Regions from separate parts of the Peribacillus sp. RS7 genome, predicted to be linked through region 1. Evidence: riboswitches for the same ligand, from Rfam matches in the RefSeq annotation. Region 1 holds a riboswitch; the other holds the start of a gene.

What was found. Region 1 has a riboswitch for S-adenosylmethionine ahead of ACDZ29_RS21625 (Na+/H+ antiporter NhaC family protein). Riboswitches for the same ligand answer to the same signal wherever they lie in the genome.
Region 2: another riboswitch for S-adenosylmethionine. It lies ahead of ACDZ29_RS16295 (methionine biosynthesis PLP-dependent protein); the one in region 1 lies ahead of ACDZ29_RS21625 (Na+/H+ antiporter NhaC family protein).

Annotation. Positions count from the first base shown of each region.
Region 1 is NZ_CP168135.1:4,325,794-4,331,362, forward strand. Features, by position in the region: gene hutG (formimidoylglutamase) at 1-54, shown strand, start outside; gene ACDZ29_RS21615 (hypothetical protein) at 348-503, shown strand; gene ACDZ29_RS21620 (SOS response-associated peptidase) at 564-1,235, shown strand; SAM riboswitch class I at 1,571-1,679, shown strand; gene ACDZ29_RS21625 (Na+/H+ antiporter NhaC family protein) at 1,853-3,169, shown strand; gene ACDZ29_RS21630 (chromate transporter) at 3,369-3,842, opposite strand; gene ACDZ29_RS21635 (chromate transporter) at 3,999-4,628, opposite strand; gene ACDZ29_RS21640 (LysR family transcriptional regulator) at 4,873-5,569, shown strand, end outside.
Region 2 is NZ_CP168135.1:3,242,794-3,248,362, forward strand. Features, by position in the region: gene ACDZ29_RS16280 (ABC transporter ATP-binding protein) at 1-1,154, shown strand, start outside; gene ACDZ29_RS16285 (type B 50S ribosomal protein L31) at 1,292-1,540, shown strand; gene metC (cystathionine beta-lyase) at 1,651-2,832, opposite strand; gene ACDZ29_RS16295 (methionine biosynthesis PLP-dependent protein) at 2,829-3,941, opposite strand; SAM riboswitch class I at 4,027-4,140, opposite strand; gene fumC (class II fumarate hydratase) at 4,487-5,569, shown strand, end outside.

The DNA.
Region 1 (5,569 bases):
ACGGTTACATTGGCAGCACATTTAATAAATGAGGTTTTGCTGAATTTTAAATAATATATGGACATGGATTATGGGTATCTCCCACGCAATAACAAGAGGCATTCCTCATCGACCTTTTTGCTATCCGATTATCATTATCAGTAAAAATTTGTTGAAGTGAAAAACCTTTTGACCAGACTGTCTGTGATCATTCATGGACAGTCTTTTTTATGTATATGTAAATAGCGGTGAACTTTTATATAGACTCATCATTAGTGGATTAACTACGACTCTACTAAAGGTCAATAATGATACTTGTGGGTTTTTGGTTTATAATAACAACCATCTAGCCTAATGAGGGGGATCCTATGAATGAATATAATGTAACGGTTAGGAATGGCAGTACCTTAATTTTGTCAGAAATCATTAAAGCTGAAGATGAGAGGGAAGTCCTGGGCACACTTTTGATTTCCAGCGAATTATTTAATCAACCATTTACCGACATCAGGATTTTAGAACGCTGATTTGTACCTGCCCGTCCCATTTGTTACACTGTAATAAATCCTAAAACGGTAGGCGATATTATGTGCGGACGTTTCACGCTTTTCACGGACATTGAAGAAATAAAAGAACGGTTTAATATTCAAGGACCTTTTGATGAAGAATACCAATTCAGCTACAATATTGCACCTTCCCACTCCGTGCTATCCGTCATTAATGACGGGGCAAGGAATCGACTTGGATATCTTCGGTGGGGACTCATTCCTTTCTGGGCAAAAGATGAAAAACTGGGCTACAAAATGATCAATGCCAGAGCGGAAACCATTGCTGAGAAGGCAAGCTTCAAGAATGCGTATAAGAAGAAACGATGCTTGATAATCGCTGATTCATTTTATGAGTGGAAGAAGGAACCCGGGCGAAAAATACCCATGCGAATAAAGCTTAAAAATCATGCGCCATTTGGAATGGCCGGTCTCTGGGAATCCTGGAAATCTCCAGAAGGAATCAACATCTATTCGTGCTCAGTTATAACAACCGTTCCTAATGAGCTAATGACCAGCATTCATGACCGCATGCCTGTCATCCTTAAACCTGAAGATGAAAAAGATTGGTTGAATCCATCCATTAATGATCCTGCCTTTCTGCAGCAGTATTTAAAATCATTCGATTCTGAACAAATGGAAGCATTTGAGGTATCGACTGATGTGAATTCAACTAAAAATAATTCACCAAACCTAATACAACAAATTTGCTAAGAGGTCCTTAGACCTCTTTTTATTTTAGTTCCGTCCCGACAAATGACATTATTCGAGATTTCATCCAAATATCACAATTAACCCAAAAACCTTATTTACTGTACATGTAAAAGTCCGTTTATAATATTAAGGTCCACACTTGAAATGCTTTTAAACTAAACCTTGCGAAAATACATAAAATGCTGTACTCTTATATTTGCTTTTCAATAAGGCTTTCGATGTCACTTTCCGAGAGTGGACAGAGGTAAACTTGGAGCGGTTATAGCAATTTACCAGCCTGCTTCTTTTCTCTTGGACACCGGTGCATTTGATAATATCATTATATAATTTAAATCTTCTTATCAAGAGAGACGGAGGGACTGGCCCGAAGATGTCTCGGCAGCAGACTTTAATAGGAGTGCTGTGCCAAATCCAGCAGGCTGATTTTTGCCTGAAAGATAAGGAGGGCGTTTTTTATAAATTAAAAGACCTCTTCTTGTTGTGTTTAATGGAAGAGGTCTTTTTTATGCTGAAAGTATTTTTAGCTATAGCTTCCATGAAGGTGTTATTTACGAAAAATGTTAGAAGAATAAGTGCTGTGACACATGTCATGGGAAAAATAAAAAGAGGTGTTCATCATGAGTGCAAACAATAAAGGGAATCCGTGGGCATTGGTCCCATTTGTCGTTTTTTTAATTTTATTTATAGGGTCCGGAATCATTACTAAAGATTTTTATTCTTTTCCGGTGATTGTAGCGATTTCAATTGCATCGGCAGCTGCATTGGCAATGAATCGGAAAGAGACACTCAATCATAAGGTTGATATCTTCTGTAAAGGTGCCGGGGACGCCAATATTATGTTAATGGTTATCATTTTCCTTTTGGCAGGCGCTTTTGCCGAAGTTGCAAATGGCATGGGGGCAGTTGAATCTACGGTGAATCTTGCCTTAGCGGTTTTTCCGCAAAATCTATTAATGGTAGGGATTTTCATCATCGCTTGCTTTATCTCTCTATCCATGGGGACGAGCATGGGAACGATTGTAGCACTAGCACCTATTGGGGTGGGAATTAGTGAGCAAACCGATATTTCGCTTGCTTTTTCAATGGCGGCCGTTATTGGTGGTGCGATGTTTGGGGATAACCTTTCCTTCATTTCAGATACGACAATCGCTGCAGTTCGTACGCAGGGAACGAAAATGAAGGATAAGTTCAAAGTGAATTTTTTCATTGTTTTACCTGCGGCCATCATCACATGTGTCATCCTTGGAGTTTTAACAATGGGTGAACAAGCTGCCATCGCTCAACATTCTTATAATTGGGTGAAGATCCTTCCATATCTTTGTGTATTGATCACTGCATTGGCAGGTGTAAATGTGTTCCTGGTCCTATCCATCGGAATCGTATTTGCCGGAATTATCGGCTTGGCGGATGGAAGTTATCAACCGTTGGGTGTCATTCAAAAAATCGGAGAAGGGATGGCGGGAATGTATGAAATCTCTTTCCTGGCCATTTTAATCGCAGGCATGGTAGCTGTAATCAAGCATAATGGAGGTATCGATTATCTTCTCCACCTCGTGACCCGAAACAGCAAAACTAAAAAAGGGGCTGAATTCAGCATTGCCGGGCTTGTTGGTTTGACGAACCTTTCCACGGCAAATAACACGATATCAATTATCATTGCCGGGCCACTTGCCAAAAATATTGCTGAAAAGTATGGGATTGATCTGCGTAAATCGGCGAGCTTGCTTGATGTTTTTGCATGCTGCATTCAGGGGTTAATTCCATATGGGGCACAACTGCTTGTTGCAGCTGGGGTAGCACATATTTCTCCGATAAGCATCTTGCCGTATTCATATTACCCAATACTAATTGGCCTTTGTGGAGTCATAGCCATCTTGATTGGTTATCCGCGATTTCAGCCGGTAGATAATGAAACGAAGAAACGTACTTCTTAATAATGAGAATAAGCATGAAAATAAACCTTGAATCATTAGATTCAGGGTTTTACTTTGTAAGGTGTATGGAAACATTGGTAAAAAATAATTAAAAAGAGCGATGTCACCTCGCTCTTCCATCAGTTTAAGTGTTATCAATGTTTAAGAATTCCGATTCATATTGATTAACCCAACGCATAATGGTTGTGTGAGCTAGTCGTTATGAATAGAGGACAACACCAACTAAACCAGAAAGAATAATGACATAGGCTGGGTGCCAGCGTAATTTCAATAGGGCAAATAACGATAATCCAAAAACGAGTAATAAGCTTATCGTATGCCAAGAAAAGTTCAGGGCTATCAAATGATTGGAAAGTGCAAAGCTGATAGCTGCAAAGAGGATTAAACTAGTGACAACGGGTCTTAATCCATAAAACATCGATTGAATAACTGGATAATGATTCAATTTGCTGAAGAAGGTGGCTATAACGGTTACGAGTATAATGGCTGGAAGCAAGATTCCGAGAACGGATGATATGGCTCCTGCTAATCCAGCAGTCGAATAGCCTACGAGAATGGCACTATTGGTGGTGATAGGCCCGGGAGACATGCCGGAAATAGCGATTACATCGGTAAATTGTTGCGTCGTCATCCACCCATGCTGTAAGACTTCCGATTCTATTACAGGAATCATGGCGTATCCGCCTCCAAACGATACAAAGCCGATAATAAAGAAGGTGCTAAACAACTCCCACAATTCCATTATTATACATCACACACTTTCTTGAAAATTAGTTAGACCGTTTATTCCTATAACCTTCAGAAAAATAACTGTGATCTTTCATGGAACCTATATGCCAGCACCCATGAAGTATTCGAAATCGTTTTCTTCTATTTTCTTTTCTTTTCGGTCCATCTTGACATCGAAACCTAATTTCCTCTTAATAGAGATGGTCACAATACCTGTTATAGCCCCTGCTAATATAACCAAAACAGGGTGAACGAAGAAAAGGACTGGGATTCCAACTATCAAAATACAGAAAGTTGATTTGTCAACAATAGCCGTTTTTCCTATCTTGATAGCCGCATAAGCGATGATGGCCACTATCGAAGCTCTAATCGATATGAATGCGGATTCTATCTTCGGATTATCGTGAATGAAAAAATACAAAATGCCGAGGATTAGAACAATTAAACATGTAGGTAATGAAACACCAATCATGGCTGCCATTGCGCCCTTCATTCCGGCAATTCGATGGCCGATAAAGGTGGCGGAGTTAATGGCGACAGCTCCCGGTACGGATTGAGATAAAGCAAAAACATCCGTAACTTCTTCGTTTGTCAGCCATTTTCTTTTCTCCACTACTTCTTTTTCGATTAAGGGGATCATCGCAAACCCGCCTCCGAATGTCACAGGTGCCATTTTAAAAAAGGTCCAAAATAATTGGAACAGTGTTTTCCATTGTCCTTTCATTGACATCCTCACTTCCTTTGCTGCTCTGTTTAATTCTTATCATTAACATATCAAAGAAAAAGGACTGGGTAAATTGCAACAAAATCATCGGGTATAACAAAACGTTATACCCAGAAGCTTTATCCGTTTTATATAGAATTTCATTAATGCCCACCTAATCAGGGGAAATAGCGGTGTTTTCTTATTTCACCATTTAGCTATATGATGCTATCATTTTATTAAACCATTAAAAGACAAGGAGGTCGGTTTCTTGAAAATAGAAAATCTAAGAATGTTTTGTTTAGTGGTGGATGAAGGAAGTATAAGCCAGGCAGCGAGGTTAAGCTTCTTATCTCAACCCGCGGCAACAAGACAGATTCATCAATTGGAAAATTTTTATAACACTTTGTTATTCGACCGTGAGGAAGGGAGGCTAAGAGTGACGGAAGCAGGAAAGTTGTTATACCCTTTTGCAAAAGCTATTGTAAATGACTTTAACCATTCAAAAGTAGTGATTCAGCAATCAACGGGCGAGTACAATGCTAACCTCATAGTAGGTGCATCCTTGACAATCGGCGAGTATTTGTTGCCGAGCTTGCTTGGGAAATTCAAAAAACAACAGCCTGAAATAAAAGTGACATTAACGATAAAAAATACCCCCCGGGTTCTGGAGGATTTATCAAACGATGTCATTGATTTGGCCTTGGTGGAAGGACTTGTGGAAAACACCGATTTTATTGTAGACAAGTTCGCCGAAGACGAATTGATATTGGTTTGTCCATTTGACCACCCATGGAAAGACAGAAAAGAAATCCAGCTAGAGGAATTGGGAAATGAAAGGATGATATGGCGTGAATCCATATCAGGGACACGACTTATCGTAGAAAACATGTTAAGGGAGCATGGGGTTTTAGAAAAAATAGAAAGCTACATGGAGATTGGTAGTACTCAAGCGATAAAAAGTGCGG
Region 2 (5,569 bases), 1.1 Mb from region 1:
GGATGATCAATGAATCCATTTCTGGAATGAGCATCATTCAGGCATTTGGACGTGAAAAGGAGACGAAGCAATCTTTTGAAAATTTGAACCAGGAGCACTATTCCTATCAAAATAAAATGCTCCATTTGAATTCGTTGACGGGTGGAAACTTAATTGGTGTCATTAAAGTTCTGGCGCTAGTGGCATTCGTCTGGTATTTCGGGGGGATTTCCCTTACAGCGAGTTCAGCCATTTCTTTAGGGATGATGTATGCAATTGTTGATTTGATCAGCCGCCTGCTTCATCCGCTTCACGGAATCGTCAATCAGTTCGCTAACCTAGAACAGGCACTTGTTGCAGGGGAGCGGGCATTCAGTTTATTGGATGAGCAGGGATTGGCAGTCAGTGATGAAAACATATCCAGATACAAAGGAAACGTGCAATTCGAAAATGTTTCTTTTGGCTATAAGGATAATGAATATGTGTTAAGGGACATTTCCTTCTCAGCTAAGCAAGGGGAAACGATCGCTTTAGTTGGCCATACTGGATCAGGAAAAAGTTCCATAATGAATTTATTGTTCCGTTTTTATGACAGTAGTGAAGGGCAAATCAAAATTGACGGAAGAAATATTTTGGATATTCCCCATCAAACGCTTAGGGAGCATATGGGAATCGTCCTCCAGGATCCCTATTTATTTACTGGCACCATCGCTTCCAATATCAGTCTGAATCATAAAGGCATCACAAGGGAAATGGTTGAAAAATCATTAAGGGATGTAGGGGGCGACAAAGTGCTGAAGCATCTTCCTTTAGGGCTAGATGAACCTGTGATTGAAAAAGGAGGAACGTTGTCTTCTGGACAGCGGCAGCTAATCTCTTTTGCACGTGCTCTTGCATTCAATCCGGCGATATTGATTTTGGATGAAGCGACGGCAAGCATCGACACAGAAACCGAGGCAATTATCCAGAAGGGAATGGAAGTGCTGAAAAAAGGGAGAACGACCTTCATCATTGCACATAGACTCTCCACGATTAAAAATGCCGACCAAATTCTGGTACTGGATAAAGGTCGGATTGCTGAGCAAGGTACACATGAAGAATTAATGGAACTAAAAGGGAAGTACTATCAAATGTATGAGCTGCAGGCTGGGCCGCATAAAGGGATGGCCGGTTGAAATACAATTGAATAAGTAAGGATAATCAAGATTAAACTATTAATGAAGGTGCCGTTATTGGCACCTTCAAGCACAATGCTTGATAATAGTAATCATTACGCTTAACATATACCTATACTAACGATGAGGTGATAATAGTGAAACAAGAAATTCATCCCGATTATCCACAAGTAGTATTCATGGATACCAACAGCGGTTATAAATTCTTGACAGGTTCCACGAAAACATCCAATGAAACGATCGAATGGGAAGACGGCCAAACGTATCCATTATTAAAAGTGGAGATCAGTTCAGATACGCACCCTTTTTATACTGGAAAGCAGAAGTTTGCTGAAAAAGGCGGACGAGTGGATCGCTTCCTGGATAAATATAATATGAAGAAATGAGAGTAAGGCCGTCGGGAAATCGTTGGCCTTTTTTTATGGATGGGTTTAACAAGAATTAAAATGATGCAAACAAAAAGGGTGCCCATAAATATGGGGCACCCATCCTTTTTTCATTTCGCAGCAATTGCTTCGCCTTTTGCAATATTTACAAGGGCCGCATCGAAGTCCTTGATTAAATCGTCCGGATTTTCAAGTCCGACAGAGAGACGAAGCAAGCTGTTCGTGATGCCCCGCTTTTCCCTTTCATCAGCAGGCATGGCAGCGTGGGACATTTTGGCCGGGTAGGATAATATCGATTCGACAGCTCCAAGGCTTACGGCAAAAACAGGAAGCTCGACAGAGTTCACGAAAGAGCGGAAGACTTCTTCGCTTTCCAATTCAAATGATAGGACCGCCCCGGCTCCAAGTGACTGGCCTTCCTGGATGGCGTGCTGTGGATGATCTGCTAGGCCGGGATAATACACTTTTTTAACCAAGGGCTGCTTCTTTAAGTAGGCGGCAATCTTTTCTGCCCCTTTTTGGGAGTGCTCCATTCTAACGGACAAGGTCTTCAGACCTCTCATTACTAGCCAGGCGTCCTGGACACCAAGAACCGCTCCAAAGGAGTTTTGGAGGGAACCGAGTCTTACTGCCAATTCAGGATCTTTCACTACAGCAAGTCCAGCTACCACATCACTATGTCCGGATAAAAACTTCGTCGCGCTATGAAGGACAACATCAGCGCCCAGATTCAGTGGTTTCTGTAATGCTGGCGTCAAGAATGTATTATCAACAAAACTTAAGGCCCCGGCTGTTTTTGCGATATCACATACGGCTTTAATATCGGTCACTTTAAGTAATGGATTTGAAGGCGTTTCGATGTATATGGCACTCGTATTTGGCTTAATGGCCGCTTTGACGCTTTCAAGGTCCGTCATGTCAACGAAAGTATGCTCAATATTGAAACGTGTCAAAACACTTGTGACCATCCTGAACGTTCCGCCATACACATCTTCGGAAATGACGATATGGTCTCCGGCAGACAACAGTAGGAAAGCTGTTGAAATGGCTGCCATTCCTGATGAAAAGGCAAAACCGTGTGTACCTTCCTCAAGTTCGGCAATGATATCTTCCAGCGCTTCGCGAGTTGGGTTCCCGCTTCTGCTGTAATCATATTTACCGAATTGATCGATATCGGATTGATGGAAAGTGGAAGCGTGCTGAATGGGGACGCTCACACCGCCTGTTGCCGAATCGAATTTATGTTGATTATGGAGTAATTTGGTTTCAAAGCTAAAATCATGATCGGTCATCGTAGTGCCTCCCTTTTTACGTGTGCGAATGCTTGCTGTAAATCCTGAATCAAATCGTCGCTGTCCTCAATGCCGACGGAGAAGCGAAGCAGGCGATTACAAACCCCATTGGCCGTTCTGACTTCAAGAGGTATATCGGCATGTGTTTGTGTAGCAGGATAGGTGATGAAGCTTTCGACCCCTCCAAGGCTTTCTGCAAACGAAATTAATGAGAGTGATTGTAAAAATGGGTTGACCGCCGCTTCTTCAATGATGCGGAAGGAAATCATGCCGCCCCTACCGGGATACAATACGTCCGTAACACAATCATGTTCCGACAAGTAATCTACAAGTACCTTTGCATTCTTTTCATGACGATCCATCCGCAATGCCAGGGTTTTCATTCCGCGCATCAACAGCCAAGAATCAAAGGGGCTCAAGACAGCACCAGTACCATTATGATGGAAGGCAAGTGCATCACATAATTCCGCGCCGCTGGCCACGATCAGTCCGGCGAGCACATCATTATGACCACCGAGATACTTGGTAGCACTGTGAATCACAATATCCGCTCCAAGCAGGATGGGTTGTTGAATAAGAGGCGTGTAAAAAGTATTATCAACGATTAACAATAAATCAAATCGTTTGGCCAATGCGGCAACGGCGCTAATATCCGTTTGCTGCATAAGAGGGTTAGTGGGAGTTTCAATGAAGATGGCTTTCGTGTGAGGAGTGATGGCTTTTTCGATATCCTCCAAACAACAAGTGTTCACATAGTCACACTGCAACCCCCATTTCTTAAAACCTTGTTCTAACAGACGATATGTACCCCCATAAAGATCTTCGCTGACAATCCATGCATCACCTGATTTAAATAAGGCCAGTATAGTAGAAATGGCTGCCATTCCTGAACTGCAGGCATATCCTTGGTCGCCTTTTTCCAGATCGGCGATGGATCGTTCCAATAGTTGGCGTGTAGGATTACCTGTCCTTGTGTAATCGAATCCAGTCGATTGACCGATTCCTTCGTGGCGAAAAGCAGTTGAAAAGTATACTGGCGGATTGACTGTTCCTGTCGCCGTTTCGCTGCGATTTCCTAATTGAGCAAGATATGTTTCAGTTTTGTACATAGTTTTCACTGCTCCTTTGAGTTATATAAAATAAAAAAAGTCTTCTTTAAGAAGAAGACTTTGATTAAGTAGGGACGAGTCATTCTTCTTATCTTCCAAGTTCACAAACTTGTGGAATTAGCACCTTTTCATTGGTTTGAAACAAATGAAGGTTGCTGAGGTGTCATCGGGCCATTCCCTATACCTCTCTCGATAAGAGTTTAGATTATTCAATTTCTTTTGAATTTACTATAAATACAAAATACTGTCAAGAACAAGTTTGATGGATTTTGCTTCGATGTTCATGACTAGGTCTATTGGAGCCTAGCGGTGTCAACACTTTACGTGTCTAAAAAAGAATATCCGGAATTTTCATGTGGTCAAGGATAATCCTGAATGATCCTGTTGAATTAATTGAATTTTTCAGAAAAAGGGGAGGCTTGGCCGGATATTTTTGCTTTAAAATAATAAAGTTTGTACAATGTAAGGAGAGAGAATAATACGACATTATTCATTTCATATACTTAAGGTCTTCGATGAATAGTGCAAACATAGGAGGAGAACACATGGATTACAGAATCGAACGAGATACGATGGGTGAAGTGAAAGTTCCTGCCGATAAATATTGGGGAGCACAGACCGAGAGAAGCCGTAACAATTTCAAAATTGGTAATGAAAAAATGCCGATTGAATTGGTTCGTGCATTTGCATACGTTAAACAAGCTGCGGCAAAGGTGAACTATGATCTCGGTGATCTTTCGGAAGTTAAAAAGAATGCCATCGTTAAGATTTGCGGCGAAATCCTTGAAGGTACGCTTGATGAACACTTCCCGCTTGTAGTTTGGCAAACGGGAAGCGGGACGCAAAGTAATATGAACGTGAATGAAGTGGTCGCTAACAAAGGGAATGAATGGTTAAAAGAAAATGGTGAATCGGAAACACTTCACCCGAATGATGATGTAAACAAGGCACAAAGCTCCAATGATACTTTCCCGACCGCCATGCACATTGCAGCCTTTATGGAGGTCGCTGAAAAGTTGGTTCCTGCCATCAAAGAACTTCGTGATACATTCGATTCAAAAGAAAAAGAGTTTTGGGATGTCGTGAAGATTGGCCGGACACATCTTCAAGATGCAACACCACTGACATTAGGACAAGAAATTTCTGGCTGGAAAGCGATGCTTGATAAAGATCTAGCGATGATTGAGGAAAGCAGCCAAAAATTATTGAACCTGGCTCTAGGGGGAACGGCTGTAGGAACAGGAATCAATACAAAAAAAGAATTCCCGGGACTTTCCGCAAAACAAATTGCAGCGGATACAGGACATCCTTTCGTCACATCGGATAATAAGTTCCATGCATTGACAAGCCATAACGAAATCGTTTATGCACACGGTGCTTTGAAAGCATTGGCAGCAGATTTAATGAAAATTGCGAACGATGTCAGATGGCTGGCAAGTGGCCCTAGAAGCGGAATCGGCGAAATAGCCATTCCTGAAAATGAGCCAGGCAGTTCCATCATGCCGGGTAAAGTCAATCCAACACAGAGTGAAGCGCTTACCATGATTGCGACACAAATCGTGGGTAACGATGCTACAATTGGATTTGCAGCAAGCCAAGGTAACTTTGAATTGAACGTATTCAAACCA